DNA from 4 places in the Streptomyces sp. JN8 genome. Region 1 is predicted to be linked to each of the others. Evidence: riboswitches for the same ligand, from Rfam matches in the RefSeq annotation. Region 1 holds a riboswitch; each other region holds the start of a gene.
The links. Region 1 has a riboswitch for cobalamin ahead of ACY0MR_RS00870 (ABC transporter substrate-binding protein). Riboswitches for the same ligand answer to the same signal wherever they lie in the genome.
Positions count from the first base shown of each region.

Region 2: another riboswitch for cobalamin. It lies ahead of ACY0MR_RS27770 (cobalamin biosynthesis protein); the one in region 1 lies ahead of ACY0MR_RS00870 (ABC transporter substrate-binding protein).
Region 3: another riboswitch for cobalamin. It lies ahead of ACY0MR_RS04395 (CbtB domain-containing protein); the one in region 1 lies ahead of ACY0MR_RS00870 (ABC transporter substrate-binding protein).
Region 4: another riboswitch for cobalamin. It lies ahead of metE (5-methyltetrahydropteroyltriglutamate--homocysteine S-methyltransferase); the one in region 1 lies ahead of ACY0MR_RS00870 (ABC transporter substrate-binding protein).

Region 1 covers NZ_CM147852.1:173,620-180,551, reverse strand. Annotated here, with positions in the region: gene ACY0MR_RS00885 (tetratricopeptide repeat protein) at 1-24, shown strand, start outside; gene ACY0MR_RS00880 (ABC transporter ATP-binding protein) at 76-885, opposite strand; gene ACY0MR_RS00875 (FecCD family ABC transporter permease) at 882-1,916, opposite strand; gene ACY0MR_RS00870 (ABC transporter substrate-binding protein) at 1,991-3,031, opposite strand; cobalamin riboswitch at 3,098-3,301, opposite strand; gene ACY0MR_RS00865 (UBP-type zinc finger domain-containing protein) at 4,073-4,366, opposite strand; gene ACY0MR_RS00860 (methyltransferase domain-containing protein) at 4,786-5,478, shown strand; gene ACY0MR_RS00855 (NEW3 domain-containing protein) at 5,607-6,596, opposite strand; gene ACY0MR_RS00850 (Gfo/Idh/MocA family protein) at 6,635-6,932, opposite strand, start outside.
Region 2 covers NZ_CM147852.1:6,306,717-6,313,648, forward strand. Annotated here, with positions in the region: gene ACY0MR_RS27760 (putative cobaltochelatase) at 1-851, opposite strand, end outside; gene ACY0MR_RS27765 (cobyric acid synthase) at 916-2,424, opposite strand; gene ACY0MR_RS27770 (cobalamin biosynthesis protein) at 2,421-3,410, opposite strand; cobalamin riboswitch at 3,442-3,583, opposite strand; gene ACY0MR_RS27775 (hypothetical protein) at 3,697-3,918, opposite strand; gene ACY0MR_RS27780 (anion permease) at 3,931-5,199, opposite strand; gene ACY0MR_RS27785 (alpha/beta hydrolase) at 5,619-6,746, shown strand; gene ACY0MR_RS27790 (hypothetical protein) at 6,823-6,932, shown strand, end outside.
Region 3 covers NZ_CM147852.1:1,039,310-1,046,241, reverse strand. Annotated here, with positions in the region: gene ACY0MR_RS04405 (hypothetical protein) at 1-637, shown strand, start outside; gene ACY0MR_RS04400 (CbtA family protein) at 776-1,603, opposite strand; gene ACY0MR_RS04395 (CbtB domain-containing protein) at 1,618-1,845, opposite strand; cobalamin riboswitch at 1,879-2,017, opposite strand; gene ACY0MR_RS04390 (histidine phosphatase family protein) at 2,174-2,746, shown strand; gene ACY0MR_RS04385 (FecCD family ABC transporter permease) at 2,830-3,930, opposite strand; gene ACY0MR_RS04380 (FecCD family ABC transporter permease) at 3,927-4,928, opposite strand; gene ACY0MR_RS04375 (iron-siderophore ABC transporter substrate-binding protein) at 4,979-6,031, opposite strand; gene ACY0MR_RS04370 (TetR/AcrR family transcriptional regulator) at 6,207-6,797, opposite strand; gene ACY0MR_RS04365 (ABC transporter ATP-binding protein) at 6,872-6,932, shown strand, end outside.
Region 4 covers NZ_CM147852.1:717,233-724,164, reverse strand. Annotated here, with positions in the region: gene metE (5-methyltetrahydropteroyltriglutamate--homocysteine S-methyltransferase) at 65-2,389, opposite strand; cobalamin riboswitch at 2,558-2,784, opposite strand; gene ACY0MR_RS03200 (M64 family metallopeptidase) at 2,939-4,288, opposite strand; gene ACY0MR_RS03195 (helix-turn-helix domain-containing protein) at 4,427-5,767, shown strand; gene ACY0MR_RS03190 (hypothetical protein) at 5,906-6,403, opposite strand; gene ACY0MR_RS03185 (hypothetical protein) at 6,433-6,932, opposite strand, start outside.

The DNA of each region.
Region 1 (6,932 bases):
TTCTCCACCGAACCGCCGTTCTGACAGCCCCGAGGAACCCACCGGCCGGGGCCTCGTCGGGCCGGCGTCGCCCGTTCACGAACCCGAGGACGCCGTGCCGAGGAAGCGGACGTGGGGGCGGTCGCCGGGGCCCGGGAAGGACACCACCGCCCGGACCCCGTAGACCTCCTGAACGAGTCGCTCCGTGAGGACGTCCGCGACCGGCCCGGCCGCCACCACCCGCCCCTCGTGCAGCACCACCACGTGATCGCAGTACATCGCCGCCAGGTTGAGGTCGTGCAGCGCCATGACGCAGGTGAGGCGCAGACTCGACACCAGGGCCAGGAGGTCCAGTTGATGCTGGATGTCGAGGTGGTTCGTCGGTTCGTCGAGGAGGAGATCGCGCGGATCCTGGGCGAGCGCACGGGCGATCTGCACCCGCTGGCGCTCGCCGCCGGAGAGGGTGCGCCAGGTGCGGTACGCCCGGTCGGCGAGCCCCGTGCGGGCGAGCGCGGTCCGTACCGCCTCCTCGTCGGCGGCCGTCGCCGGCGACCAGGCGCGGCGGTGCGGAATGCGGCCGAGGCGTACGACGTCGGTCACGGTGAGGTCGACCTGCGTGTCGGCGTGCTGCTCGACGACCGCGAGTCGCCGTGCGAGCACCCGGCGCGGAACCGTGCTCAGCGGATCGCCGTCCAGGGTCACGAGCCCGCTGTCCGGGGCGAGCACTCCGGCCAGCACCCTCAGGAGGGTCGACTTCCCCGAACCGTTCGGTCCCAGAAGGCCGGTGAGCGTGCCGGGGCGCGGCGCGACGGTCACGCCGTCCAGGACGAGAGCGCCGCCGGCGGTACGGGAGACGCGTGCGGCGTGCAGCCCGGAGGTGCCGACGTGCGTGACCGAGTCGGTCATCGGGTGCTCCTGGTGCGGTACAGGACGAGGACGAACGCGGGGACGCCGACCAGGGAGGTCACCACGCCCACCGGCACCTCCTGCGGGTCGAGCACCGTACGCGCGAGGGTGTCGGCCCACACCAGGAAGACCGACCCGGCCAGTGCGGTCAGGGGCAGCAGCCGGGCGTGGCCGGGGCCCACGAGGGCACGGATCGCGTGCGGCAGGACCAGGCCGACGAAGCCGATCGCGCCGGCGGACGAGACCAGGACCGCCGTCAGCAGGGCGGTGACCGAGAGCAGGACGAGACGGGTCCGCGCGACCCCGACGCCGAGCGTCGCCGCCGCGTCCTCGCCGAACGCGAAGGCGTCCAGCGTGCGGGCGTGTCCGCCGCAGACGACGAGTCCGACGGCGAGGACGGCGGCGCACACCCCGACGTCCGTCCAGTCCGCTCCCGCGAGGGAGCCGAGCAGCCAGAACAGGACCCCTCGGGTGGTCTCGGCGTCGGCGGCGGTCATCACGACGAACGAGGTGAGGGCCGAGAAGAGCTGCATCGCCGCCACCCCGGCCAGCACGACGCGGTCGGTCGACCCGCCCAGCGTGTGGCTGAGGACGAGCACCAGGGCGAAGGAGCAGAGCGCGCCGAGGAACGCGCCCCCGGTCACGGGGAGCAGGCCCCCGCCGGCGCCGAGGACGATGACGGCCACCGCACCGGTCGAGGCCCCGGAGGAGACGCCCAGGACGAACGGGTCGGCGAGCGGGTTGCGCAGCAGCGACTGGAGCACCGCGCCGCAGACCGCGAGGCCGGCGCCGCAGACGGCCGCGAGGAGGGTACGCGGCAGCCTCAGCTCCCAGACGATGCCGTCGCGGATCGCGCTCAGGCCGGACGGGCTCCCACCGAGGTGGGCGGCCACGACGGACCAGGAGTCCGAGACGCGGATGTCGGCCGGACCGATCGTGAGGGCGACGGCGACCGAGGCGCACAGCAGGACGACCCCGCCGACCGCGGCCACCGTCGCGAGGGCGCGGGACGTGCGGACGGAGGCGCGCACGGACCGACCCACCGCGGCGGGCCGGTCGGCGTGATCACGGTCCGGCGGGTCCGCCGTCTCCAGCCCCGGCCGGGTCACTTCGCGAGACCGTACGTCTTGAGCGCGGCGGAGACCTTCTCGATGCCCTCGACCGTGCGGATGGTGGGGTTCATGGCCTGACCGCTGAGGATCACGTACCGCTTGTTCCGCACCGCCGTCATGTTGCGGGTGACCGCGTGGGACTCCAGGAACTCGATCTTCTTCGCGGCGCTCTCCGCCGACTGCGCCCTGCGGGTCAGATCGGCGATCACCAGCACGTCGGGATCGCGGTCGGCGACGGTCTCCCAGTTGATCTGCGGCCACTCCTCCTTCGTGTCGTCGAAGACGTTCCTCACGCCGAGCGCCCCGCTGACGATGCCGGGAGCGCCGCAGCAGCCGGCCATGTACGGTCCCTGGGAGTCGGAGAACCAGTAGAGGACGGACGCGTCGCCGAAGTCCGCGCCGGCCGTGGCCTTCCCGACCCGGGCGCGGAGCTCGCCGATGAGCTTCTCCCCGCGCTCCGGCACGCCGAAGACGCGGGCGAGGTCCCGGATCTCGCCGTACACGGTGTCCATGGTCAGTGGCCTCGTCCGCACACCGTCGCCACCGCCGCCGTTGTCCTTGCCGACGCAGTCGCCGGGGGAGAGGTAGGTGGGCACGCCGAGCTTCGTGAACCGCTCCCGCGGGGCCACGCCGCCCTTGCCGAGGGTGTACAGGAAGGACGCGCTGACGAAGTCCGGTTCGACGTCGAGGACCTTCTCGAAGGAGGGGTAGCGGTCGGCGAGCCGGGGCACGGTCGCGTTCGCCTTCTCCAGCCCGCCGAGGACCGGATCGGTCCAGGTGGCGGTGCCCACCATGCGGTCGGCGAGACCGAGGGAGAGCAGGATCTCGGCCGATCCCTGGTCCAGGGCGACGGCCCGGCGGGGGACGTGGTCGAGCTCGACCCGCTGTCCGCAGTTGTCCAGACGGACCGGATGGCCGGGCCCCGCCTGCTTCGCCTCGGGCTTGGCCGCCCCGGTGGTGTCGCCGCAGCCGGAGACGAGGGCGGCAGCGGCCACGAGCAGCACGGCGGCACGGGAACGGTGGGCGAGGGGCACAGGAGGAGTCCTCTGCGTCAGGGCTCATGCGCGGAGCCTGTCGTACGGTGCTTCCCGGACGACGGCACGCCGTCCGGGGCGCCAGCAGGTCTTCGGACTCGGGGTCGTCCGGACGGAACGCCTTCCCGGGCCCGTCGGGACCCAGTGGCCGCTGCTCCGCCCGTCACCCTCACCGCTGCGCGTCAGCTCCGGATTCCCACCGGATTCCCTGACCCGCGCACATACCGTGTCGATACGTACAGGGGTACGACTGGCCCGGGCAAACTACCACAGGGCGATCTTGGACCCGGCAAGCCGCCCGCCGGAGGGAAGGCCGGCTGAGGGCCGTCCGGCCGCCGCTCTCGCCCGCGGACGGCCGGCCTTTCGATCTCGAACCGGCAGTCGCCGAACGGAGGGCGTACCTGCGCACGCCCGTGCCGCCGCCCGGGTGCACCTGTCCTCGCGGGCGCATGAGCGGGATCTCTCCGGGCAGCCGAGTGGGGGAGGAGAACAGCATCCCTCCCTACCCGGTAAGGCGGTGTGATCATGGGAAGCGACGTACGGACCGGCCGTCCGAATCTGCCGGACCCGTCGGATCCGGAACTGGCGCCCCCCACGCGTCCCGTCCCTCCCGGCCCGGCGGGGCCACCGCCGGACCCCGGTCGCGAGCCCTGGCACGCGGGGACGACGGAACTGGGCACTCCGCCGCCCGATCCGGTGCCCCCGAACCCCACCCCGGCCCCCGGCCCAGGTCCCGGCCCGCAGCCGGGTCCGGTCCCCGGCCCGGTGCCCACGCCCGGCGGGCCCGACCCGGTACCCCCGGCTCCTCCGCAGCCCGGTCCGGACCCGCAGCCCGGCGATCCGCGCCCGGAGCCCGGCCCGAACCCGGGGCCCCTGCCCGGGCCCGTACCGGCACCGGGGCCGGCTTTCTGACGGCTCGCGCCGCCTCGGCGACCGGCATCGCGCCGGGGCGGCCCCCCCCGGCTCGCCCGGGCGTACGCGGCGGGGTACGGCCGTCCGAGGACGCCACGCCCGCCCGCCCGGCTCCCGTCCGCAGGCGGCTCACCGGACGAGGTAGACCTCGTCCTCGTAGCACCAGGCCCAGTCCTCGTCCGCGGACAGAGTCAGCGCGACCGGGTGCCCGGTCCTGTCGTGATGCCGGTACGCGTGCCGCCCCGGCGAGCTGTCACAGCAACCGACGTGTCCGCACGTCGCGCACCAGAGCAGCCGCCGCCAACTCCCACCCGAGGAAAGGCACTCGGCGCAGGCATCGGCCGGCTGATCCGGCGCGACGGGGAGGGTCGCGGCATGGCCGCAGGCGCGCCCGCCCTCCGGGCGGCCCCCGTCGTACGCCACGGCCCAGGAAGGCCGGGGTGTGTCGCGATGCCGGTCGGGTCGTGCGTCATCGTCGGATCGGTCCATCGCCCGATTCTCCCGCACCCGAGGGAGGAAGCCCTGCCGAGCCGCCCCGGCCCCGCGGTCCCCACCCGTGAGCCGTCGCGGGGCCGCGTCTCGCCGGTCGGCGTGCACACGATGCGTTGTATGTACACATTCGTCTAAACTGGGCGATGAGTGCCTGCAGGGCACACAGGTGACGTGTGCCGGTGGCGGGGACAGTGCGAGGTCCGGGCACGAAGAGCGCCGGACCTCGGAAGCCGACGCGACAGCGGCGACGGCTCGGCAGCCGACAGGGGTAACCCGTGGACGGACTGAACGAATCCCAGGCTTCCACCCGCCTGATTCGTCTCCACCAACAGGTCGCTGCGCTCCGGCTGATGCCGCGCGCGTGCCGCCGGCTCAACGACACCATCGATCTGATCCGCCTGCGCCTCGACGTCCTGCCCGAGGGCCTGTACCAGCCGGTTCCGGGCCTGCCGGTGCGGAAGGCCCGGCGCGCGGCCGGCAGCAGGTCCCGCTGGACGGCGATGGAGCCGGTCGTCGCACGCCTGGGAGTGAGGACGGCCAAGGACATCGGCTCGAACGCCGGCTACTTCCCGATCAAACTCGCCGGGCTCGGCATTCTCGTGGTCGCGCTGGAAGCGGATCCGAGGTTCGTGCGGACCACGACGACGGCCGTACGGCGCAACCGCCTGGACAACGTCGCGGTGATGGCCTTGGAGTTGCGCACCGACACCCTCGGCCTCCTGCCGACCACCGACTGCACCCTCCTGCTGTCCCTCTGGCACCACCTGGTCAAGGAGCTCGGCCTCGAAACCGCCACGCAGCTGCTTCGAGGCCTCTGGGACCGCACCGACAAGGTGCTGTTCTTCGACACCGGCGAAGCCGAGATGCCCGACTCCTTCGGCCTTCCCCCTATGACGCCCACACCCGACGCCTGGCTCACGGAGTACCTGCGGGAGAGCTGCGCGGGAGCGCGCGTCGAGCACCTGGGCCGCCATCGCGCCTTCGACGCGGACGGCCTGCCCGCGGAGCGCGCGCTCTTCGCCGTCGTACGGGAGCCGCGGTAGCGCGTACCCGCCCGGAGACCGCGGACGTCCGGGCCGGCGGGGCCGGAGGGCCGCCCGCCGGACGCCGACCGCCCCCGGACCGAAAGGCCCGGGGGCGGCTGCCGCGGAGCGTGGTCACGCGAGGGGCGTCAAGGGGCGATGGCCATGTCGAAGACATGGATGCCGCTGTTGTCCGGCAGGACGACGAAGTCGACCTGCTTGGCCGCGTCGAGGGGGATGGAGTGGGCGAACACGCGGTAGGCGATGCCGGCGTTCCCGTACCCGCTCGGGCGGTTCCGGCCGTCGGACGACGCGACCAGCGTCGCGCCGTGCGCATCGGCGGGGGAGAAGGACCAGTTGGGGAAGCCGAACGAACCCTTGGCGGAGGTCCCGTCCCGGTAGTACACGGTGGCCGTTCCCGTCGCACCGCTTCCGACGCCCGACCCGAGGAAGACGAGCCGGCTGCCCTGCCCGTTCAGCGTGACCGCCTGTCCGGCACTCGCCACGTTGTCCTTCGTACCGCTCGGCACGTCCGGCCAGGTCAGCTTCGCGCCCAGCGCGCTCACGGACGCGCCGCGGGTCAGGCCGACGGCCGCGAGCTTCTGAGCGGAGAAGCTGTTGCCCTCGCCGTCGTAGTCGCCGGGCGCGGTGTCCGACTCGTCGGTGACGGCGACCCCGTTGTAGGCGGCCTTGAGATCGGCCAGCGGCTCGCCCGAGCGCTGGGACAGCGTGCCGGTGGCGGACCCGGCACCGTCACCGCCCTGGTACGTCGCGGCAGCGGTGAACGTTCGGATCGTGAACCCCGGTCGCTGCTCCGGAACTTGGATCCTGAACTCGGTGACGACGGACTGGCCGGCGGACAGGGCGCCGCTCACGGTGCGTTCGGCCGGCTGCACCGACCAGCCCACCGGCCCGGCGAAGGACACCTTGAGGGACCGCATGCGGTCGGGCCCCGCGTTCTTGACGGTCACCTTCACCGCCGAGATGGCGGGCCCCTGGAGGTCGACCGGTGAGACGGCCACCTCCGTCCTCGCCGCGGCGGGCGCCGGTGCGGCCGCGAGGACCGGCGTGGGGACGAGAAGTATCGCCGCCGCGGCGGCCCCGGCTCTGAGCAGGCTGATCACTCGGACTGGTCGCACGGTCTGTCTCCTTCGCGAGAGTGCGGGAAGCGGGATGGTCAGCCGACCGGAGGCATGTCGGAGGCGCGCGAGTCCAGGCCCATCCGCAGGTTGACCCAGGAGCCCCGGGTGAAGTCGGGGATCTCGACCGGACGGCCGCCCGCGGCCAGGGACTTGACGCTCAGCGGCACGGGGGAGCACCAGGCGGCCGAGTCGTAGACGTCGATGTCCGGGACGAGCCCGGCCCGCATCAGCTGCACGGTGCGCCACTGCAGGACGTAGTCCATGCCGCCGTGACCGCCGTTGTTCGCCGCGTCGTCACCGATCTTCTTCCACAGCCAGTGGTCGAACTCCTTG
Region 2 (6,932 bases), 6.1 Mb from region 1:
GCGGCACGGGCCATCACGATGTCGGCGCGCATGCCGTCCACCTCGAACGCGGCGCAGGTGGCGGCGATCTGGAGCAGGACGCCGTCGCCGAGCGTCACCCGGGGGAGCAGCTCCCGCGCGGCGACGATCCGCGCGCGCAGCTCCGCCTCGTCCGCGGCCCAGCGGTCGGCGAAGGCGGCGGGATCGTCCTCGTAGGCCAGCCGGCGCCGGACGACCTCGACGCGCTGCTGCGGATCGCGCGACGCGGAGACCTCGACGGTCAGCCCGAACCGGTCGAGCAGCTGCGGCCGCAGCTCGCCCTCCTCGGGGTTCATGGTGCCGACGAGCAGGAAGCGGGCGGCGTGCCGCACCGAGACGCCCTCGCGCTCGACGTGCGAGGCCCCCATGGCGGCCGCGTCGAGGAGGTGGTCGATGAGGTGGTCGCTCAGCAGGTTGACCTCGTCGACGTAGAGGATCCCCCGGTGGGCGGCGGCGAGCAGTCCCGGCTCGAAGGCCTTGACGCCGTCGGCGAGGGCCTTCTCGATGTCGAGGGATCCGACGAGCCGGTCCTCGGAGGCGCCGACGGGCAGCTCGACCATCCGGGCCGGCCGCTCGGTGCCGGGCGCGGTCCCGTGCGGCCCGTCGGGGCAGCCGGGGTCGGGGGCGCCGGGGTCGCAGCTGAACCGGCAGCCCGCGACCACGGGCACGGCGGGCAGCAGTTCGGCCAGCGCGCGTACGGCGGTGGACTTGGCCGTCCCCTTCTCGCCCCGCACGAGCACACCGCCGACGGCGGGGCTGACCGCGTTCAGCAGCAGGGCGAGCCGCAGGTCGTCCATGCCGACGACTGCGGTGAACGGATACCGGGTGCTCATCGGCCGGTCACTCCTTCGGATCGCTGATGTTCGGACGACGGACGGTGTCCGCCGGGGGCGGGGCTCACGGCGCACCCGGCGGCACGAACGGAAGCCCCCGCGGAGCCCCCTCCTCGATGAGCCGGAGCAGCGCGTCCGTGTCCGCGTGCTCCTCGATCAGGTCCCCGAGCCGGTCGAGCTGTTCCTCGCGGAGGGCGCCGAACGAGGTGTCGGGGGCGGGCGTGAAACGGCGGCCGGCCGCCGCGGCGACCTCCCGCAGGAACGCCCGCCGGAACCCGTCGCTCTCCAGCGAGCCGTGCCAGTGGGTCCCCCAGACCGCGCCCACCCGGCACCCGTCGAGGAAGGGCTCGCCGCCCAGCACCTCGGCGACCCCGTGGTGGATCTCGTACCCCTCCACGTGCTCCCCGAGCGCCTCGCCGACCGGCCGGGCCAGCGTCTTCTCGCGTGCGAACCGGACCCGGACCGGCAGCAGCCCGAGCCCGTCGACGGCCCCCGCCTTCGACTCGACCTCGTCCTCGATGTGCTCGCCGAGCACCTGGAAGCCGCCGCAGACGCCGAGCACCGGTCGGCCCTCGGCCGCCCGCCGCGCCAGGGCGTCGGCGAGACCGCGCTCGCGCAGCCAGGCGAGGGCCTTGACGGTGCCGCGGGTCCCCGGCACGACGACCAGGTCCGCGTCGACGAGCTCCTCGGCCCGGTCCACGAACCGGACCACGACGCCCGGCTCGGCGGCCAGCGCGTCCACGTCGGTGAAGTTGGACATCAGGGGCACCGCGCAGACCGCCACGCGCAGCACGTCCTCGCCGGCCGGCGGCGCGACGACGGACTCGCGCACCGCGCCCCGCAGCGAGACCCGGAGGCCGTCCTCCTCGTCGATGCCCAGCCCGTGGGCGTACGGCAGGACTCCGAAGGTCCGCCGCCCGGTGAGTCCGAGCAGCATGTCGAGGCCAGGTTCCAGCAGCGTCACGTCGCCGCGGAACTTGTTCACGAGGTAGCCCGCGACGAGCTCCTGGTCCTCGGGGGCGAGCAGCGCCGTCGTGCCGAAGAACTGGGCGAAGACCCCGCCCCGGTCGATGTCGCCGACCACCACGACCGGCAGCCGCGCCGCCCTGGCGATCCCCATGTTCACGATGTCGGTGCGTCGCAGGTTGATCTCGGCCGGGCTGCCCGCGCCCTCGCAGATCACCGCGTCGTACGTGCTCCGCAGCTCCTCCAGGCACGCGAGGACCGGCTCGAAGAGCTCCTTCTGCCGCCCTCCGTGGTAGCCGCGGGCGCTCAGCTCGCCGACCGGTCGGCCCATCAGGACGACCTGGCTGGACCGGTCGCTGCCGGGCTTGAGCAGCACGGGGTTCATCAGCGCGGTGGGCTCCACCCGCGCGGCCTGCGCCTGCATGGCCTGGGCGCGGCCGATCTCGGCGCCCTCCCGGGTGACGAAGGAGTTGAGGGACATGTTCTGCCCCTTGAACGGCGCCACCTTCAGGCCCTTGCGGACCAGCCAGCGGCAGATGCCGGCCGTCACGACGCTCTTGCCCGCGTCGGACGTGGTCCCGGCGACGAGCAGACCCCCGCCCCTCATGCGTTCCTCCGCTTCCGGGCCGGCGCGCCCAGGGCGCCGGATATCAGGCGGCCGCCGACACAGGCGGCCAGGGTGAGTGCGGTGACCCGCCGCGACAGGCGCACGGCCCGGTCGATGTCGGCCACCTCGACGTCCCTGCCCCCGCCGTTGAGCACCGGCCGGTGCTCGACCCGGCCGCCGTACGCCAGGGTGCCGCCGAGGCGTACGCCGAGGGCGCCCGCGAACGAGGCCTCGACGGGGCCCGCGTTGGGGCTGGGATGCCGCGCGGCGTCGGCCCGCCAGGCGCGCAGCGCCCCGCGCGGGTTCCCGCCGGCGACGGTCGCCAGGGCGGCCGTCAGCCGGGCCCCGGGCCAGCCGGCCACGTCGTCGAGGCGGGCCGAGGCCCAGCCGAAGCGGCGGTGCCGGGGCGACCTGTGGCCGACCATGGCGTCGAGGGTGTTCACGGCGCGGAAGCCGACGAGGCCCGGGACGCCCGCGACCGCGCCCCAGAAGAGCGCGCCGACCACGGCGTCGGAGGTGTTCTCGGCGACCGACTCCACGACGGCGCGGGCCATCGCGGGTCCGTCCAGGGACTGCGGGTCGCGACCGCAGAGGTGGGGCAGCCGCTCCCGGGCCACCTCCAGGTCTCCGGCGGCGAGCGCCCCGCCGATGGCCCGGGCCTCCCGCCCCAGGGTCGTACCGCCGACGACCGCCCACACGGAGGCGGCGGTCAGGGCGACGGCGGCGGCCGGCCGGTTCCGTACGGCCCGGGCGGCGAGCGCCCCGAGGGCGACGGTGGATCCGGCGCAGACGGCGGTGTGCAGGGCGCCCCAGCCGCGGTGGTCGTGGTGGAGGCGGTCCTCGACCGCGGCGGCCGCCCGGCCGAACGCGGCGACGGGATGCCCGCGGCGGGGGTCGCCGACGAGCAGGTCGACGGCGAGACCGGCGGCCGCGCCGTACGCGAAGACGCCGGGGGAGGTGAGGCCGGTTCTGCTGCGGCCGGGCATGGCGCATGTCCTCACTCAGGGTCCGCGCCCTGGATCGACGTGACCGGCGGCGAGAGTTCCTGACTCCCGGACCCTCGGATCCGGTCACAGTGGCGGGACCGCGCCGGATTCGCACCGGACTTCCTCTACTGCCGCCGTAATGGCCCCGGCAGTCCACCACGCCCCGAGAACAGCCGTCAACTCACCCTTGACCTGCACCGGGTCACTGTGCGGAGCACCACAGACACGACGGCGGGGCGGCCCGCACCCGAAGGTGCGGACCGCCCCGCCGGCCGGGTGCGGACCGTCAGACGACGATCAGGTAGATGCCGTACGCGACGGCCGCCGCGCACAGCGCGAAGCAGGCGTACGCGGCGGTACGGGCCAGAGCCGCGGAGCCTCCGCGGGCGGCGGCCTCCTCCTGCTTGGTGAGGCCGACGATGCCGAGGGTGAAGAGGCCCACGAGCGCGACGGTCGCCACGAGGCTGACTCCGAAGACGGAGCCGAGAGCTGCCCAGTCGATCTTCATGTCGTTCGTTCCTTAGACCGCGGCGGCGGGGGCCGGGGGAGCGGTCGGGTCGGTGGGGGCCGGCGCGGGGATGGTCGTCCGGAGCTCCTCGTCCGCGACGGCGGCGACGGAGCCGGCGGGCGGCGGCGGGGTGACGGCGGCCATGGCGGTGGTCACGACGCCCGCGGGCTCGCCGTCGAGGTCGTCGTCGGTGACGTTGTTGTGGTCGACCGGCTTGCGGCGGGAGAGCGACCAGATGACGGCCGAGCCGACGACCAGGAGGACGGCGACGGCGGCGATGCCCCAGGGGCCCTGCTTGGTGAGGAACTCGGCACCGGCGCCGACCAGGGCGGCGGCGGGCAGGGTCAGGCCCCAGGCGACGAACATCCGGGTGGCGGTCGACCAGCGGACGACGCCGCCCTTGCGGCCCAGACCGGCGCCCATCACGGCACCCGAGCAGGACTGGGTGGTGGAGAGGGAGAAGCCGAGGTGCGAGGAGGCGAGGATGACCGTCGCGGCGCTGGTCTGGGCGGCGAAGCCCTGCTGCGGCTGGAGGTCGGTGAGGCCCTTGCCCATGGTGCGGATGATGCGCCAGCCGCCGAGGTACGTGCCGAGGGCGATGGCGACACCGGCGGAGACGACGACCCACAGCGGGGGGTTCGAGCCGGGGGCGACGACGCCCTGGGTGACCAGGGCCAGGGTGATGATGCCCATCGTCTTCTGGGCGTCGTTGGTGCCGTGGGCGAGGGAGACGAGACCGGCGGAGGCGATCTGGCCGGCCCGGTAGCCCTTGGCCGTGGCCTTCGCCTCGGGGTTGGCCTTGATCCTGTACGTCAGCCGGGTGGCGGCCATCGCGGCGAGGCCGGCGACGATCGGCGCGGCGACGGCCGGGATGAGGACCTTGGTGACGATGGTGGGCCCGTTCACGGCCGACCAGCCGGCCGACATGACCGCGGCGCCGATGAGGCCGCCGAAGAGGGCGTGGGAGGAGCTGGACGGGAGTCCGAGCAGCCAGGTCAGGAGGTTCCAGAGGATCGCGCCCACCAAGGCGGCGAAGATCACCTCTGTACGAATGCCCTCTTCGTTGATGATCCCGCCGGAGATCGTCTTGGCGACCTCCACGGACAGGAACGCGCCGACGAGGTTCAGCACGGCGGACATGGCCACCGCCGTCTTCGGCTTGAGAGCACCGGTCGAGATGGTGGTGGCCATCGCGTTCGCGGTGTCGTGGAAACCGTTCGTGAAATCGAACACGAGAGCTGTCACGACCACAATGGCGAGCAGCAGCGTGATGTGTTCCATTTACCCAGGCAATCGTTTGAGGTCAGTGGCGGGACGAACGTAAGCAACCTGGGTGAACGGAAGGTGAACTGGGTCGGGCGTTGCGGTGTCCCGAACCGGCGTCCGGGGATTCCGCTTACGCCTCCCGGAGCTCCGCTGTCCAGCATGCGGTCACCCCGCGACCCCGGGTAATACCGGTCGTCACCGGGCACATGAGACCCACCCCCGTCCCCCCGCCGTCCACCGGTTCCGACCCCTGGACGGAACCATCCGACCGGGGGACCCCGCCGACGAGACCCAGGTCACCCTCCGGAGGGTCTCCCGCCCCCCGGAACGGCCCCGGACGAGGAGCCGCCTACGGCCCCTCCCGCGCCCCCCTCGACCGGGCCGTCCGGGTCCCACCGGTGGCAGACCGCCCCCGTCCTGCCGAGACTGGGAGCGTGCGCCCGGCTACAGCGACGGCAGCGGCCGTCACCACCCTGATCGGTGTCGGCGCGGTCGCGTTCGCGGCCGGCCGGTACGCCAGCGACGCCGCCCTCAAGGCGCCGTCCGTACGTCCCCTGCCCGGGGACCCCAAACTCACCGTGCACGCCACGGGTCCCGACCGGATCACGCTCACCCGCAGCCTCGCCTCGCTGCGCCCCGGGACCTACGGCCTGGAGGGCCACGGCCAGCACGCCGTCACCGGCCCCGTCCTCGACCGGGTCCCGCACACCGCGGACACCGTCGTCCGGCGCCTCGAACGCGTCGAGCGCGGAGTCCTCGGCCCCGGCTCCCGCGTCCGCCTCACCCCCCAGCTGCACATCGGGACGCCGACCACCGCCCTCGGGCTCGCCCACGAGGACGCCGAGATCCCCGGCGAGCTCGGCCCCCTGCCGGCCTGGCTCGTCGCGGCGCCCCGCACCCTCTGGGTGATCGCCCTGCACGGGCTCGGCGGCACCCGCGAGCACCCGCTGAACGTGGTCCCCTTCTACAACCGGCGCCACGTCCCCGTCCTCGTCCCCGCCTACCGAGGCGACGAGGGGGCCCCCGCCTCCCCGGACGGCCTCGCCCACCTCGGCGACTCCGAGTGGCGCGACGTCGACGCCGCCATCCGCTACGCCGTCCACCGGGGCGCCGCGAAGGTCGTCCTGCACGGCTGGGGGACCGGCGCCTCGATGGCCCTGCGGGCCGCCGCCGAGTCCGGGGTGCGCGACCGGATCGCCGGACTCGTCCTGGACTCGCCCGTCCTGGACTGGGAGGCGACCCTCCGCAACCTCGCCGCCGCCCGGCACGTGCCCGCCCCCCTGCTCCCGCTCGCCGTCCGGGCGGCCCAGGGCAGGACGGGACCGCACGGCGACCTCCTCGAAGCCGTCTCCGCGCCCGGCGCGCTGCGGGTCCCCGTGCTCCTCGCCCACGGCCCCGACGACACCGTCGCCCCGTGGGAACCCTCCGTCGAACTCGCCGCCCGCCGCCCCGATCTGGTCACCCTCCTGACCGTCCGGCACGCCCCGCACACGGCGATGTGGAACGCCGACCCGGTCCGCTACGAGGAGGCCCTGCGCCGCTTCCTCACCCCGCTCCTCTAGGCGGCGCGCGCCGCGCCGGGGACGGCGCGTCCGATTCCGATTGGGCTTTCGGGCCGTCAGCGGGAAGACTGCCCCCGTGACGTCTCGAAAGCCCGATGGCAACTCCAGACTCCGACTCGTCCGCCCACGGGCGCTGGCCACCGCCCGACGGGCCGTGACGACCCGGCGCACCCGGCCGGCGCCGCG
Region 3 (6,932 bases), 870 kb from region 1:
CATGACGGCGTACGACTCCGGCGCCCTGGTGGTGTGCGCTCCCCGAGGAGACGCCGCCCTGCGGCCCGCGGCGGTCGCCGACCCCGAGGCGTGGCGGCGGGTCCGCGAGGTCGCCGAGCTCACCGGCCCCCTGGACCGGCTGGAACCGCTGATCGCCGGCGGCGGCCTGGACCGGATCATGCGGAGGGCCGCATCCGGGGCCGTACCGGACGGCGCGTACGAGGCGGACCCCCGGCAGTCCTGCCCGGAGCTCGTCGCGCGGGTGGCCGGGGAGCTGGGCACCGGGCCGGCCGCGGCCGCCCTGTACCTCCAGCTCGCGACGCTGGCCGCGCCCACCGACCGGAACGTCCGCCGGTGGAACGGCTGGACGGCCAAGCGGCACACGGAGGTCCGCACCGAGCTCCTCGCCACCGGCGCGGTCGTCGAGGCCAGGCGGCCGCGGGCCGGCCGCACCCTGTTCCTGCCCGGCGAGTGGAGCGACCTGAAGGCGCCCCACCTGCCCCTGGAGAAGGCGAAGCTGGCGTCCCTCCGGGCCAGGCCGTGGCTGGGCGGCCGGGTCCTCTCGCCCTTCGAGCGGCTGCTGCCGGTTGCCCCCCTGCACGAGATGTTCGAGGAGGCGTGGGCCCGGCGGGCCTGAACCGTGCCCCGCGACCCGGTTCGGCCGGGTCGAGGACCCGCACGGCCGGATGCGGCGCCTGGTCCGACCCCGGAACGCGCGCCCGCCCCGTACGCCGGAGCGTACGGGGCGGGCGGTCCGGGTCCGGTCCGGGACGGGTCAGCCGGGGAGCGGCGCCCCGGCCCCGGCGGGAGTCCCGGCCGCGGTGGTCCGGCCGGCCAGGACCTTCTGCGCGAGGACGCCGAAGACCACCCCGAACACCGCCCAGAGGACGGCCTGGACCGCGAGCGACGCCAGCCTGAACTCCCAGAGCAGCGCGGCGGGGAAGCCCGCCTTGACCGCGTCGTCGTTGGCCGGCAGCAGCACGAAGGCGACACCGGTCACGACGACGAAACCGGCCGCGGCGGCCAGGGTCGCGTTCCAGTTGCCCAGGCGCGGTGCGAGCCGCCGGCCCGCGATCACCGCGGCGAGCCCGAGCAGCACGCTGAGCAGGATCATCAGGAAGAACAGGGTGGTGCGCTTCCCGATCGTGTCCGGGTTGCCGACGGCCGGCGGGGTCGCCGGGTACTTCAGGAACGGCACCAGGTAGACGGTGGTGAACGCCGCCGCCGCGGTGAGCGCCGCCGTCGCCCGGGGGCTGAACCGGCCGATCCGGCCGAGCGCGAAGGAGAAGGCGAGCGCGGCGATGCCGCCGAGCGCCACCCCGTACACGAGGACGCCGGTGGCCAGGCCGAAGGTCGACTGGACGGGGCGGCTGACCGCCTCCTCCTCTTCCTCCGCGACCTCGGCGGCGCCCGTGCCGCCGTGGCCGGCGTGTGCCCCGGCGGCGGGGTCCGCCTCCTGGGCCGCCTGGGCCTCCTCGACGGCGATGGCGCCGTTCACCGGGGGCTCGCCCACCACGTAGGCGACGGCGAAGGCGAGGAGACCGGCGACCAGGCCCGCGAGCATGCCGCGGACCAGCAGGGATCTGACAGTTGAGGCGTGCATGTGCGGATCGCCTCTCAGTGGCAGGGGAAGCCGAGCAGGTGGCGTCCGTCGTGCACCCACTCGTGCACGTCGGAGCCCGCGATCAGGGAGGTGGCACCCTGCTCGGCGCCCACGAAGTACAGCGCGATCAGCGCGAGAAGGCCGACGAAGAACGCCCAGGGAAGGACGGCCCGGACGGGCAGCGGGGCCGGAACGGCCACGGAAGGGGCGGATGCGGCGGCGGTGAGGGCAGCCTCGGCCATGGTGGAACCTCCTACGGGAACTCGCGTCCCGGACGGTGGTGCAGGACGACGGTCCACGGGTCTGACTCACCGTCGCACCGCCTCCGGAAGGAGGGCGGCGCCCGGCTCACAGTGGCGCGACCGTGCCGGATTTCCACCGGACTTCCGTCTCGCCGTCGTCACGCTGTTCAAATGTCGCCCGACCGTACCGCGCACCGGGGGTGCCGCCAAGGGCGTGAGGCCTGAATCACGTTCGCACGCCCCCGGCCGCGCCCCGGGCCGAACACGGTGGTCACCGGGATCGGCGCTACCCTGGGCGCGCCCCGGGACCCGACCGACGAGGACGCCGATGACCGTCCGGCTGACGCTGATCTCCCCCGCCACGAGCGGGGCCCCGCGCGACGTCGGGTTCGACGACGACCGTCCGCTCGACCCCGCGGGCCTGGCCCGTGCCGAGTCGGCGGCCTCCGCCGTCGATGCGTCCGCGCGCGCGTACTCCTCGCCCTCGGCGCGCTGCCGGGGGACGGCGGAGGCCCTCGGCCTGTCGGCCGAGGCGGTGTCCGCCCTCGCGGGCTGCGCCATGGGGCGCTGGCGGGGACGGACCCTGGCGGCCGTCGCCGCCGCCGAGGAGGCGGCGCTCGGCGTCTGGCTGTCGGACCCCACGGCGGCGCCGCACGGCGGGGAGTCCGCGCGCGAGCTGCGACTCCGGGTCGGTGCCTGGCTCGACGCGCGGCGGGGGGAGTCGGGGCGCGTCACGGTCGTCGCCGAACCGGACGTGATCCGGGCCGCCCTGGTGCACGCCCTCGGGGCGCCCGACGAGGCGGCCGGGAGGCTCGACGTCCGTCCGCTGACCGCCGTTCACCTGAGCGGGCGCGCCGGGCGCTGGAACCTGAGCGTCGGGACGCCGCTCGGGTCCGGCTAGGGGGTGTCCCGTCGGTCAGACCCCGCGAGCCCGGCCCGACCGACAGGACACCCCCGAGCACCCGGCGGAGGGGTCCCCCGGGGTCAGGCGACGGGACGCCGCCACTCGCGCAGCAGCAGATAGCCGAGGTACGCGCCGCCGACGGCCATCGTGTAGAGGCCGACGGGCAGGTCGTCGAAGAGCGGCAGCTGCTGCGCCGTCAGGTCGGCCAGGACCAGCAGCAGTGCCCCCAGCAGGGTGGACATCACCAGGTGCGGTCCGCCGCTGCGGGCGACCCGCTTGGCGATCTGGGGGGCGGTCAGGGAGATGAACGCGATCGGACCCGCCACGCTGACGGCTCCCGCCGAGAGGACGATCGACAGCGCGATCGCCCAGGTCGCCGTCCGCCCCGGCCGGGCCCCCAGGCCGGTGGAGAGGTCGTCGCCCATCTCACCGATGCTCAGGGGCCGGGCGAGGAGGGCGGCGAACGGCAGGGAGACGAGGAGCACCGTCCACACGACCGCCGCGTCGTCCCACGAGCGCGCGGAGAGGCTGCCGTTGATGTAGGCGGTCAGGGAACTGGCCTTGTCGCGCTCCACGGCGTACACCACGTACTGGGTCAGCGCGGTCGCCATCGCGGCGACGCCGATGCCGGCCACCACGAGCCGGCCGGGGCTGCGGAACCCGGTGCCGGTGGAGAGGAACACGACCGCCATCGCGAGGACCGAGCCGAGCAGGGCGCCGACGGACACCGGCATCACGTCGGGCAGGAACAGGGCGGCGGCCGCCGCTCCCGCTCCGGCCCCGGCGCTGAGCCCGATGACGTCGGGGCTGCCCAGCGGGTTGCGGGTGACGGACTGGAACAGGGCCCCGGACAGGCCGAGGGCCGCACCGGTGGCGACGGCCACGACGAGCCGCGGGCCGCGCAGCCGGTTCAGGACGAAGGCGTTCTTCCCGGTGGCGTCGCCCGCGAGGGCGGACGGCAGGTCGGGCAGGTCGATGCCGAGGCGGCCCATCGACAGCGTGGCCACGGCGGCCGCGCAGAGCAGCAGGAGCGAGACCGCCGCGGCGATCACGGTCCTGCGGCGCACGGGTACGGCGACCCAGGGGCCGATCCGCAGCACGCCGCGGCGGGCGGGCTTCGGCCCGCGGGGCCCGTCGGTCCGGGCGCGGTCGGGAGAGTCGGTCCGGTCGGCGGTCTTCATCCCGCTCCCCTCATACGGCGAACGGCGAACAGCAGGGCGGGGGCGCCGACGAAGGCCGTGACGACCCCGACCATGAGTTCCTGCGGGCGCAGCACGACCCGGCCGACGACGTCGGCGAGGAGCAGCAGCGTCGGCCCCGCGAGGCAGGTGAAGAGGATCTGGGCCCTGAAGTCGGCGCCCACCAGTGCCCGCACGAGGTGGGGGACGGCGAGGCCGACGAAGGCGATGGGCCCGACGGCCGCCGTCGCGGCGGCGGCGAGCAGCGTCGCCGCGAGCAGCCCGGCGCCCTTGACCCGGGCCGGACTGATGCCGAGGGAGGCCGCCTTGTCGTCGCCCATGGCCATGGCGTTGAGCCCCGGGGCCAGCAGCAGGGCGAGCAGGAGGCCGGCGGCGGCGAACGGCAGGACCGCCCAGAGGGCGTCGAAGCCGCGCCCGCCGAGCGCGCCCACCACCCAGTAGCGGTAGGTGTCGAAGATCCGCGGTCGGGACAGGGCGACGGCCTGGATGAAGGCGGCGAGGATCGCGGAGAGCACCGCGCCGGCGAGGACCAGCCGGACCGGTCCGCCCCCGCCTCCGACGGTGCCGACGACGTGGACGACCACGCCGGTCAGGAGGGCGCCGAGGAGGGCCCACCAGATCGTCTCCCGCTGCCCGGAGGCGCCGAGGAAGGCGGTCGCGGCGACGATGCTGGCGGACGCGCCCGCGTTGATGCCGAGGAGTCCCGGCTCGGCGAGCGGGTTGCGGGTGATGCCCTGCATCAGGGTGCCGGCGACGGCGAGGGCGAGACCCGCGAGCACGCCGAGGGCGGTGCGCGGGTAGCGGCTCTCGACGACGGTGCGGGTGTACGCGTCGCCGCCGTCGCCGAAGACGACCCGCAGGACGTCGCCGGCGGAGGTCGGCTTGCTGCCGAACATGACGCTGGCGAGGAGCGCCAGGGCGAGCAGGGCCAGGCACAGGACGGCGGCCAGGACCTGCCGGCCAAGGCCCCGCCGTACCACGGCGGGGCCTTGAGCGGTCTTGGAGAGAGTGGTCACGCGGGGGCCCGTGGTTACTTCCCGGCCTTGGCGACGGCCTTGTCGATCATCGGGAGGTAGCGCTCGATGCTGTACGGCACCGTCAGCGGGTTGATCATCGAGGAGGCGGTGACGAAGGGGGTGTCGTGGCTGTAGACCAGGGCGTTCTTCTTCACGGCGGGGATGGCCGCGTAGAGCGGCTGGGCCTCGACGGTCTTGCGGGACTTCTCGTCCATGTAGAACGTGAAGGCGATGTCGCTCTTCGCCAGCTTGTTGGCGTTCTCCAGGCCGATGAGGGCGGAGTCGGTGCCCTCGGTCTCCGGGAAGGTGTCGACGATCGGGTCGACCTTGAGGCCGAGCTTGGAGACCATCGCCACGCGCTGCTCCTCGGGCTTGAAGATGCCGAGGGTGCCGGGGCCGGTGTTGTAGATGTACGAGAACGTCACGTTCTTGTAGTTGGGGCGCGATGCCGCCGCGTCGGCGAGCTGCTTGTCGATCTTCGACTCCAGCTCCTCGGCCTTCTCCGGCTGACCGAGCGCCTTGGCGATGATCTCGATCTGCTGGTCCCAGTTCGTGCTCCACGCCTTCTCGGGGTAGGCGACGGTGGGCGCGATGTCCTTGAGGATGTCGTACTGCTTCTGCGTCAGACCCGACCACGGGGCGAGGATGACGTCGGGCTCCAGCTCGGTGATGGCCTCGATGTCGAGCTCCTCGCCGCCCTTGAACTGCTTGGGGAGCGTGGCGCCGGACTTGGTCACCGCCTCGTGGATCCAGGGGAGGTAGCCGGTCTTGTCGCTGCCCCAGGGGTACTCCTCGATGCCGACCGGGACGTTGCCGAGGGCGATGGCGGTCTCGGCGGAGCCCTGACCGAGGGTCACGACGCGCTTGGGCTTGTCCTTGATGACGGCCGAGCCGAGGGCGCTCTTGATGGTCACGGGGAAGGCGCCGGCCGGGGCCTTGTCCGCCGGGCCCGCCGCGTCGTCCTTCTTGTCGTCGGAGCCGCATCCGGTCACCAGCAGGCCGAGCGTGACCGCGGCGGCCCCCGCCACGAGAGCGCGACGGCGAAGGGGGGTGAACACAGAAGGCATGGTGGATCCTTGTCTCCGGGCAGGGGGATGTGGGCCCCGACGGGCGGCCCCGCGGACGGGTGTCCGGGGGCAGCGGCAACGCGGTGCTTGTTAGGTGAGCCTAACCTATTCCTGTCCGGGTGTGGACGCCCGGGGTCCGGTCCCGGTGTGATCCACGCGGCGGCCGGTACGTCCCTCAGGGGGCGACGGCCTTCCGCAGGGTCCGCAGGCACAGGGAGAGGGCCGTGTGCTTGGGGGTGCCCTGGTCGCGCGCCTGTGTCCAGGCGGCGTAGAGCAGCGCCCACACGACGTCCTGGAGCCAGCCGGCGTCGACCCCGGGGTCGAGCGTTCCGTCCTGCTGGCCGCGCCGGACGAGGGTGAGCAGGGACAGGTCGGCCGCCGACTCCTCCTCGATCCCGGACCACGCGACGAACTGCGGGACGTCGTACAGCAGCAGCAGGCGGTCACCGAGTTCGAAGTACTCCAGGCAGAGCCGCTCCAGCGCCTCGGGCGCCGGCCCGTCGTCGAGCCGTGCCCGGTCGGCCGCCGCCGCGACCCGGTCGCGCACGTCCGTGCCGATCGCGGCGAGCAGGTCGGAGCGCTCGGGGAAGTAGCGGTGGACGGTGGTCCGTCCCACCCCGGCCGCCTCGGCGACATCGCCCAGCGACGCGCTGTGGTCGGCCGTGAGTACGGAGACGGCGGCGTCGAGGATCGCGCGCCGGGTGCGGGCGCGGGTGGCGCTCTCGCGGGTGGCCGCGCCGTGCGCGGGAGTGTCGTCGGACCCCATGCGCACACGGTAACCCCTCATACCGTTTGGGAAACCCTTTGACCTTTCTGGAACAGCGGTGTTCCATTGTGGGTATGCAGTCATCCCTTGCGCCTCGCCTGAGCATCCTGTGGTCCTTCGCCCGCCCGCACCGGC
Region 4 (6,932 bases), 540 kb from region 1:
GTGAGGATCCGGTCGTGGGCGCCCGGGCCGGACGTCGGGACGCCCGGCCCGGGTCCGCGGGGCGTCAGCCCTCGTCGGTACTCAGCTCGCTCCTGACCTGCCGCGCCGCGGTGACGAGGTTCTCCAGGGAGGCGCGGGTCTCGGTCCAGCCGCGGGTCTTGAGTCCGCAGTCGGGGTTGACCCAGAGCCGCTCGGCGGGGATGGCCTCCAGACCCTTGCGCAGCAGCGCCGCGGCCTCCTGCGTGCTGGGGACGCGGGGGGAGTGGATGTCCCAGACACCGGGACCGGCCTCGCGCGGGTAGCCGTGCTCGGCGAGTTCACCGGCGACCTGCATGTGGGAGCGGGCGGCCTCCAGGCTGATGACGTCGGCGTCGAGGTCGTCGATGGCCTGGACGACGTCGCCGAACTCGGCGTAGCACATGTGGGTGTGGATCTGGGTGCCGGGCCGGACCCCGCTGGTGGAGAGCCGGAACGACTCGGTCGCCCAGTCGAGGTAGGCGGCGTGGTCCGCGGCGCGCAGCGGGAGGGTCTCCCGGAGCGCGGGCTCGTCGACCTGGATGACCGAGGTGCCCGCCGCCTCCAGGTCGTCCACCTCGTCGCGCAGGGCGAGCGCCACCTGCCGGGCCGTGTCGCCGAGCGGCTGGTCGTCGCGGACGAAGGACCAGGCGAGCATGGTGACCGGGCCGGTCAGCATGCCCTTGACCGGCTTGGCGGTCTGCGCCTGCGCGTACGTGGTCCAGCGCACCGTCATCGGCTCGGGGCGGGAGATGTCCCCGGCCAGGACCGGGGGCCGGACGTAGCGGGTGCCGTACGACTGGACCCAGCCGTGCCGCGTGGCGACGTACCCGGTGAGCTGCTCGGCGAAGTACTGCACCATGTCGTTGCGTTCGGGTTCGCCGTGGACGAGGACGTCGACGCCGGTCTTCTCCTGGAAGGAGAGGACCTCGCGGATCTCGTCCTTGATCCGCTCCTCGTAGCCGGCGGTGTCGACGCGGCCGGCGCGCAGGTCGGCGCGGGCCGCGCGGAGTTCGTCGGTCTGCGGGAACGAGCCGATGGTGGTGGTGGGCAGCAGCGGCAGACCGAGGTGCGCGCGCTGGGCGGCGGCCCGCTCGGCGTACGGCTGGGAGCGGCGGCCGTCCGCGTCGGTGATCGCGGCGGTGCGGGCGCGTACGGCCGGGTCGCGGGTGAGGGCGGAGTCGGCGCGGGAGGCCAGGTCGGCGCGGTTGGCGGCCAGTTCGGCGGTGATCGCGTCGGTGCCCTTCGCCAGGCCCTCGGCGAGCGTGACGACCTCGGTGGTCTTCTGCCGGGCGAAGGCGAGCCAGCGCCGGACCTGCGGGTCGATGTCGCGCTCGACGTCCGCGTCCAGCGGGACGTGCAGGAGCGAGCAGGACGCGGCAACGTCGACCCGGTCGGCGAGACCGAGCAGGGTCGCGAGGGTGGCCAGGGACTTCTGGTAGTCGTTGATCCAGATGTTGCGGCCGTTCACGACGCCCGCGACCAGCCGCTTTCCGGGCAGTCCGCCGACGCCCGCGAGGTCGTCGAGGTTGCCGGCGGCGCGCTCGGTGAAGTCGAGGGCGATCCCGTCCACCGGTGCCGCCGCGAGCACCTTGAGGGCGTCGCCGAGGCGGTCGAAGTAGGAGGCGACGAGCAGCCTGGGCCGGTCGGTGAGCGCGCCGAGATCGCGGTAGGCGCGGGCGGCGGCGTTCAGTTCGGCCGGGGTGCGGTCCTGGACGAGGGCGGGCTCGTCCAGCTGGACCCACTCGGCGCCCGCCGCGCGCAGGTCGGCGAGGACCTCCGCGTAGACGGGCAGCAGCCGGTCGAGGAGGGTGAGCGGGTCGAAGTCCTCGGCCACCCCGGGTGCGGGCTTGGCGAGCAGCAGGTAGGTGACGGGTCCGACGAGGACCGGGCGGGCGGTCAGGCCGAGGGCGACGGCCTCCTTCAGCTCGGCGACCTGCTTCGCCGAGTCGGCGCTGAAGACGGTGCCGGGGCCGAGCTCGGGGACCAGGTAGTGGTAGTTGGTGTCGAACCACTTGGTCATCTCCAGCGGCGCGACGTCCTGCGTGCCGCGGGCCATGGCGAAGTAGCCGTCGAGCGCGTCCGCCTCGACGGCGGCGCGGTGGCGCGCGGGGACGGCGCCGACCATGACACTGGTGTCCAGGACGTGGTCGTAGTACGAGAAGTCACCGGTCGGCACCTCGTCGATGCCGGCCTCGGCCAGCTGCCGCCAGTTCGAACGGCGCAGGTCGGCGGCGGTGGTCCGGAGGGCGTCGGCGGTGACCCGGCCCTTCCAGTAGCCCTCGACGGCCTTCTTCAGTTCGCGGTTCCCACCCTGGCGGGGGTAGCCGTACACGGTGGCCCGTGCGGCCGCGGCTGCGGGCTTCGCTGTCACGGAACTCTCCTTCGCGAGATGTGTCCAGAGACATCCCGGGCGACGGGACGCGGGCGCGAAGGGAACGACAGGACGCGCGGACCACGTCACGGGAGAAGACCGTGCGTGCCGCTCGCTGTGTACGCCGACCCGCCCACGAGGTCACCGGAATGTCCGCGCGCGGAATCGTCCGCGTGCGGGCAACGGGCAGGTCTTCGGACTCGCGGGCACGCTCTCCGGCCTGACCGGAGGACACCTACTGGCCGTCGCTTCCCAGGACCGTTGTCCGGTCCCAGTGCGTATGACGGCGGTCGTTCCCGCTCACCGCTGCGGGGCAGTCCCGGATTCCCACCGGGTTCCCTCTTACGACGCATCCCGCCTGGCGGACGGGGCGAACCAGCTGCCCGGCCAGACTAGGGTGCCGGATCACCCGGGGGCGAGCCCGCGTCCACCATACGGACGCTGAAATGAGACGGGTGGCCGAGTCGCGCCGGTGCGGAGACGGCGGCGAGGGCCCCCCGTCGACGGCGGGACACCGTCGGCGGGCGGACGGGCGCGGCCGGTCCTCCGTCAGAACCGGATCGTCCAGCTGACCGTGGACCTCATCGTCCGGGCGATGCCGCGGTCCCGGACCGAGGGGCTGCGGTCCTCGGCGGTGAGGGACAGGGTGTGCTTCCGGAGGTCGAGCAGCCTCAGGGACAGGTCGGACACCCGGACCCGGGTGCGCCCCGCGAGGGGCTTCACCTCGCGCCCGTCCAGGTACCAGCGGACCGTGAGCTGACGCCCGTCCGCCCCCGCCAGCCGGGGCACCAGGGCCGTGACGGTGTCGCCCCTGCGCAGCGTGCGGTCGGTGGCCGTGACGGGGGAGGCGATGCGCGCCTCGCGGTAGAAGCCGGCGATCATCGCCTCCACTCCGGGCAGGTTGAAGGGCTTGCCGAGGGACCGCATCAGGGAGTCCTCGGTGGGGCGCCGCAGCCCGGTGGCGTAGTAGCCGCCGCCTTCGTACGCGCCGACGACGCCGCCGTCGGGGGACGGCTCGCCGAGCCAGCGGTGCCACTTGGTTCCCCGGTCGGCCAGCTCGCCGGCGGTGAGGGTGGTGATGTTGGAGTCGGCGGGCTCGGGGCCCTCGTACCGCTCGTAGCCGGGATAGTCGGCGTAGAAGTACTCGTCGGCGAGCTTGCCCAGGGAGTGGCCGGTCTCGTGGATCGCGACCTGACCGGACTTCTCGTTGCCGGCCGAGGCCGTCGAGATCCCCTCGTAGCCGAGGGTCTCGCTGCGCTCGTTGTAGCCGGCGCCGCCGTACTTGGTGCTGTGGGAGAGGACGAGGACCAGGTCTGCCTCCGGCGCCTTCGCGACGTACCCGTCGACCTTGTCCTGGTCGACGCAGAGCAGCCGCTCGATCCCGTCGCACCAGAAGTACGAGCCGAGGGCCGTGTCGCGGACGGTGTCGGGCGAGGGGTCGCCGGACACCCCGGACTGGTTCGAGACGGCGTCCACGGTCCACACGTTGAAGAGGCCGCGGTAGGTGGTGTACGGCTCGACGGCCGTCAGCTCCTCCCACTTCCTCCGGGCGTCGGCGTGGAAGCGGGGCAGCTCGGAGACGGTGTACCCGTCGCCGACGACGACGATGTCGAGCCGGTCGGCGGTGGAGCCGTTGTCGACCATCTTGGCCACCTCGCCGTCGGCGGCCACCTCGGCCGACGAGAGGCGGGAGGCCGGCCGGTCCCGGCCCTCCGGCGGCACGTGCGTGTGACCGGAACCGGCGAGCGTGCCGTCCTCGGGCCCCGGTATCTCGACCTCGACCCCGGCCGTACGAGGTGCCGGCGGCTCCGCGGCGGCGCTGCCGGGTGCGGCGGCGAGCACGGCCGCGAGGGCGGCGGCCGCTCCGACCGCCATGACCGCTCGTCGTGCTGAACGCATGAAATCAGCCCCTTGCCAGGCGAGTTAAGCAAGAAAGTAACCACAGTCAACGAGTCGCTTAACCTAGGGGGAGGGCGAGGGCGTGCGCAATGCCTGCCGCGCCTGGATACTGGGCAGTTCACGAACCTGGGGGCCCTGATGGACGAACCGGCCGCGATCGGCCGCCGAGTGCAGCAGCTGCGCGCCCGACGGGGACTGACACAGCGGCAGTTGGCCGAACCCTCGTACACCCCCGCGTACGTGTCGACGCTGGAGTCGGGCCGGGTCAGACCCTCGGAGACCGCCCTGCGCTTCCTCGCGGACCGGCTCGGCACGACGTACGAGGAGCTGGCCACCGGAAGACCCGCGCACCTCGCCACGGAGCTGCGGCTCGCCCTCGTCGAGGCACGCCGCCGGCTCGCCACCGGGACGGCGGAGGAGGCCGCCGTCCACTATCGGCGCCTCCTCACCGACGCGGAGCACCTCGACCTCGTGCCCGAGCGGGCGGACGCACTGCTCGGACTCGGCGACTGCGCCCTGGAGACCGGCCAACTCGGCGACGCGGGACATCACTTCCAGGCCGCCGAGCGACTCCTCGCCGACGAGCCGCTGCCCCGCCGCGTCCACGCGATCCGCGGCCGAGCCGTCGCCCACCTCCTGGCCGGAGAACTGCGCTACGCCTGCTACCTCCTCGAATCCACCATCGACGAGCTCGGGACGAGCGGGCTGACCGACCCGGAGGCGCTGGTCGTCCTGTACGCGGCCGTGATCGGCCCCTACATGGACATGGGCGCCCATGCCCGTGCCGCGCACGCCGCCGAGCTCGCCCTGGCGCTCGCTCCGCAGGTCGACGACCCGGCCCTGGTGGCCGGCATGCACCGGCAGGTCGCCCGCACCCTCCTCGCCGAGGGGCGCACGGCCGACGCGGACGCCTCACTGGCCAAGGCGCAGGCGATCTACCAGCAGCTGAGCCTGCGCACCGACCTGGCGCACTGCCACTGGATGCGTGGCTACGTCCTCGCCCAGCGCGGGGAACTCGATGCGGCCGAGGCGGAGTTGCGGGCCGCCCGAGACATGCTCAGCGACCGGCGCGCGGCGCTGTTCACCGCACAGGTCGAAGTGGAGCTGGCCGACGTCCTGCGGCGGCTCGGACGGCACGACGAGGCCTCCGGCCTGCTCTCGGCCTTCCTCGAACTGGGCGACCGGCACGGCGCGGTGCACGCGGGCGGCGCGCACCGGCTGCTCGGGCTGATCGCCGAGGAGCGGGGGGACGCCGAGGCCGCCGAGGAGCACTACGTCACGGCCCTGGGGCTGCTGGAGCGCAGCGGAGCGAGCGGCGACCTGGCCGACCTGTGCCGTCTCCTGGGCGACCTGCTGCGCCGCGGCGGCCGCACCGAGGCGGCCCTGGACGCCTACCGCACGGGGCTGGGCCACCGTTCGGCTCCCGGTACGACGACGCTGGGGCCCGCTCCGGCGGCGCCGGCGTTCCCACGGACCTGAACGACCGGCCGGCAGGCCCGGAGGAGGAGCGGACCGCCCGGCCGTTCCGGGCGGCCCCCGCGCGATCACGCCGACCGCCCGGTGACCGAGGCCGCCGAAGGCGACCCCGGCGACCGGGCGGTGTCCGCGCGGGGCCGCTCAGCAGTTCCGGATGGACCACACGGGCGTCCAGTCGTACGTGAAGGGCGTGGGCTCCGGCAGGACGACGTCCAGGACCTGGCCGTTCTGGCCGTAGAAGAACGCGGCGGCACCGACCTGGTTGTTCACCACCTGGCCCACACCGTTCCAGTGGGACAGGGAGTACTGCTGGCACCGGTAGAGGAAGAACACCTTGTACTTGCCCACCACCGGGTCCCAGACCCCGGTGCAGAGGTTCCCCGACGCACACGTGACGGGGCTGCCCGACGACGTGTGCACGTAGTCCGCCCACGGCGAGACCGTCGGCGACACGGCCGCCGCGGCCCGCGAGGAAGCCCCCTCGCCGCGGGGGGCCGGTGGCATGACCACGGTGTGGCCGCCTCCGCCGCGGGGACCGTCCGAGACCGCCGCCTGGGCGGGGGCCGCCGCGAAGGCGGACACCAGCACCCACAGGAGGGCACCGACCACACCGGGGGCGGAACGCCAGGTACGCGACATCGTCACTCCTTCTCCGGGAGTCCCCGGGATCACTTCTGACTCGTGCACAGCGGTACGTCCGGCAGCTGGTTGTCCGGATGGCTGAGGTAGATGTTGGTGACGTAGCCCCCGTACTGCGGCAGATACGCCCACCAGTCGTTGCTGTACGGCGGGACCGAGACGAGCTGCCCCTTCCTCTGGCAGCCCACCAGCACCTCCACGCCGGCCGGGAGCCGGGTCACCAGGTTGTCCCCGACGACCGGCCCCGTCCGGACGGCGACGTCCTGGCCCCACGTCCCGTACCACTTCCCCGCCGGCGCCGTTCCGCCGGGAACGTTCAGCGAGCGGGTCAGCCGGCCGAGGTCGGTGTACGCCTTCCCGTACGACGTGCCGTCCGGGTGCAGGGTGAGGACGGCCACGATCGAACGGTCGCCGGCCCCGACGGTGCCGGTCGTGTGCAGTGCCGGCCGGCTCAGGTCGACGCCCGCGCCGGCGGGCACGGCGGCCGCGGTCCCGGCGCCGCGGGCCGCGGTCGCGCTCGCGGACCCGC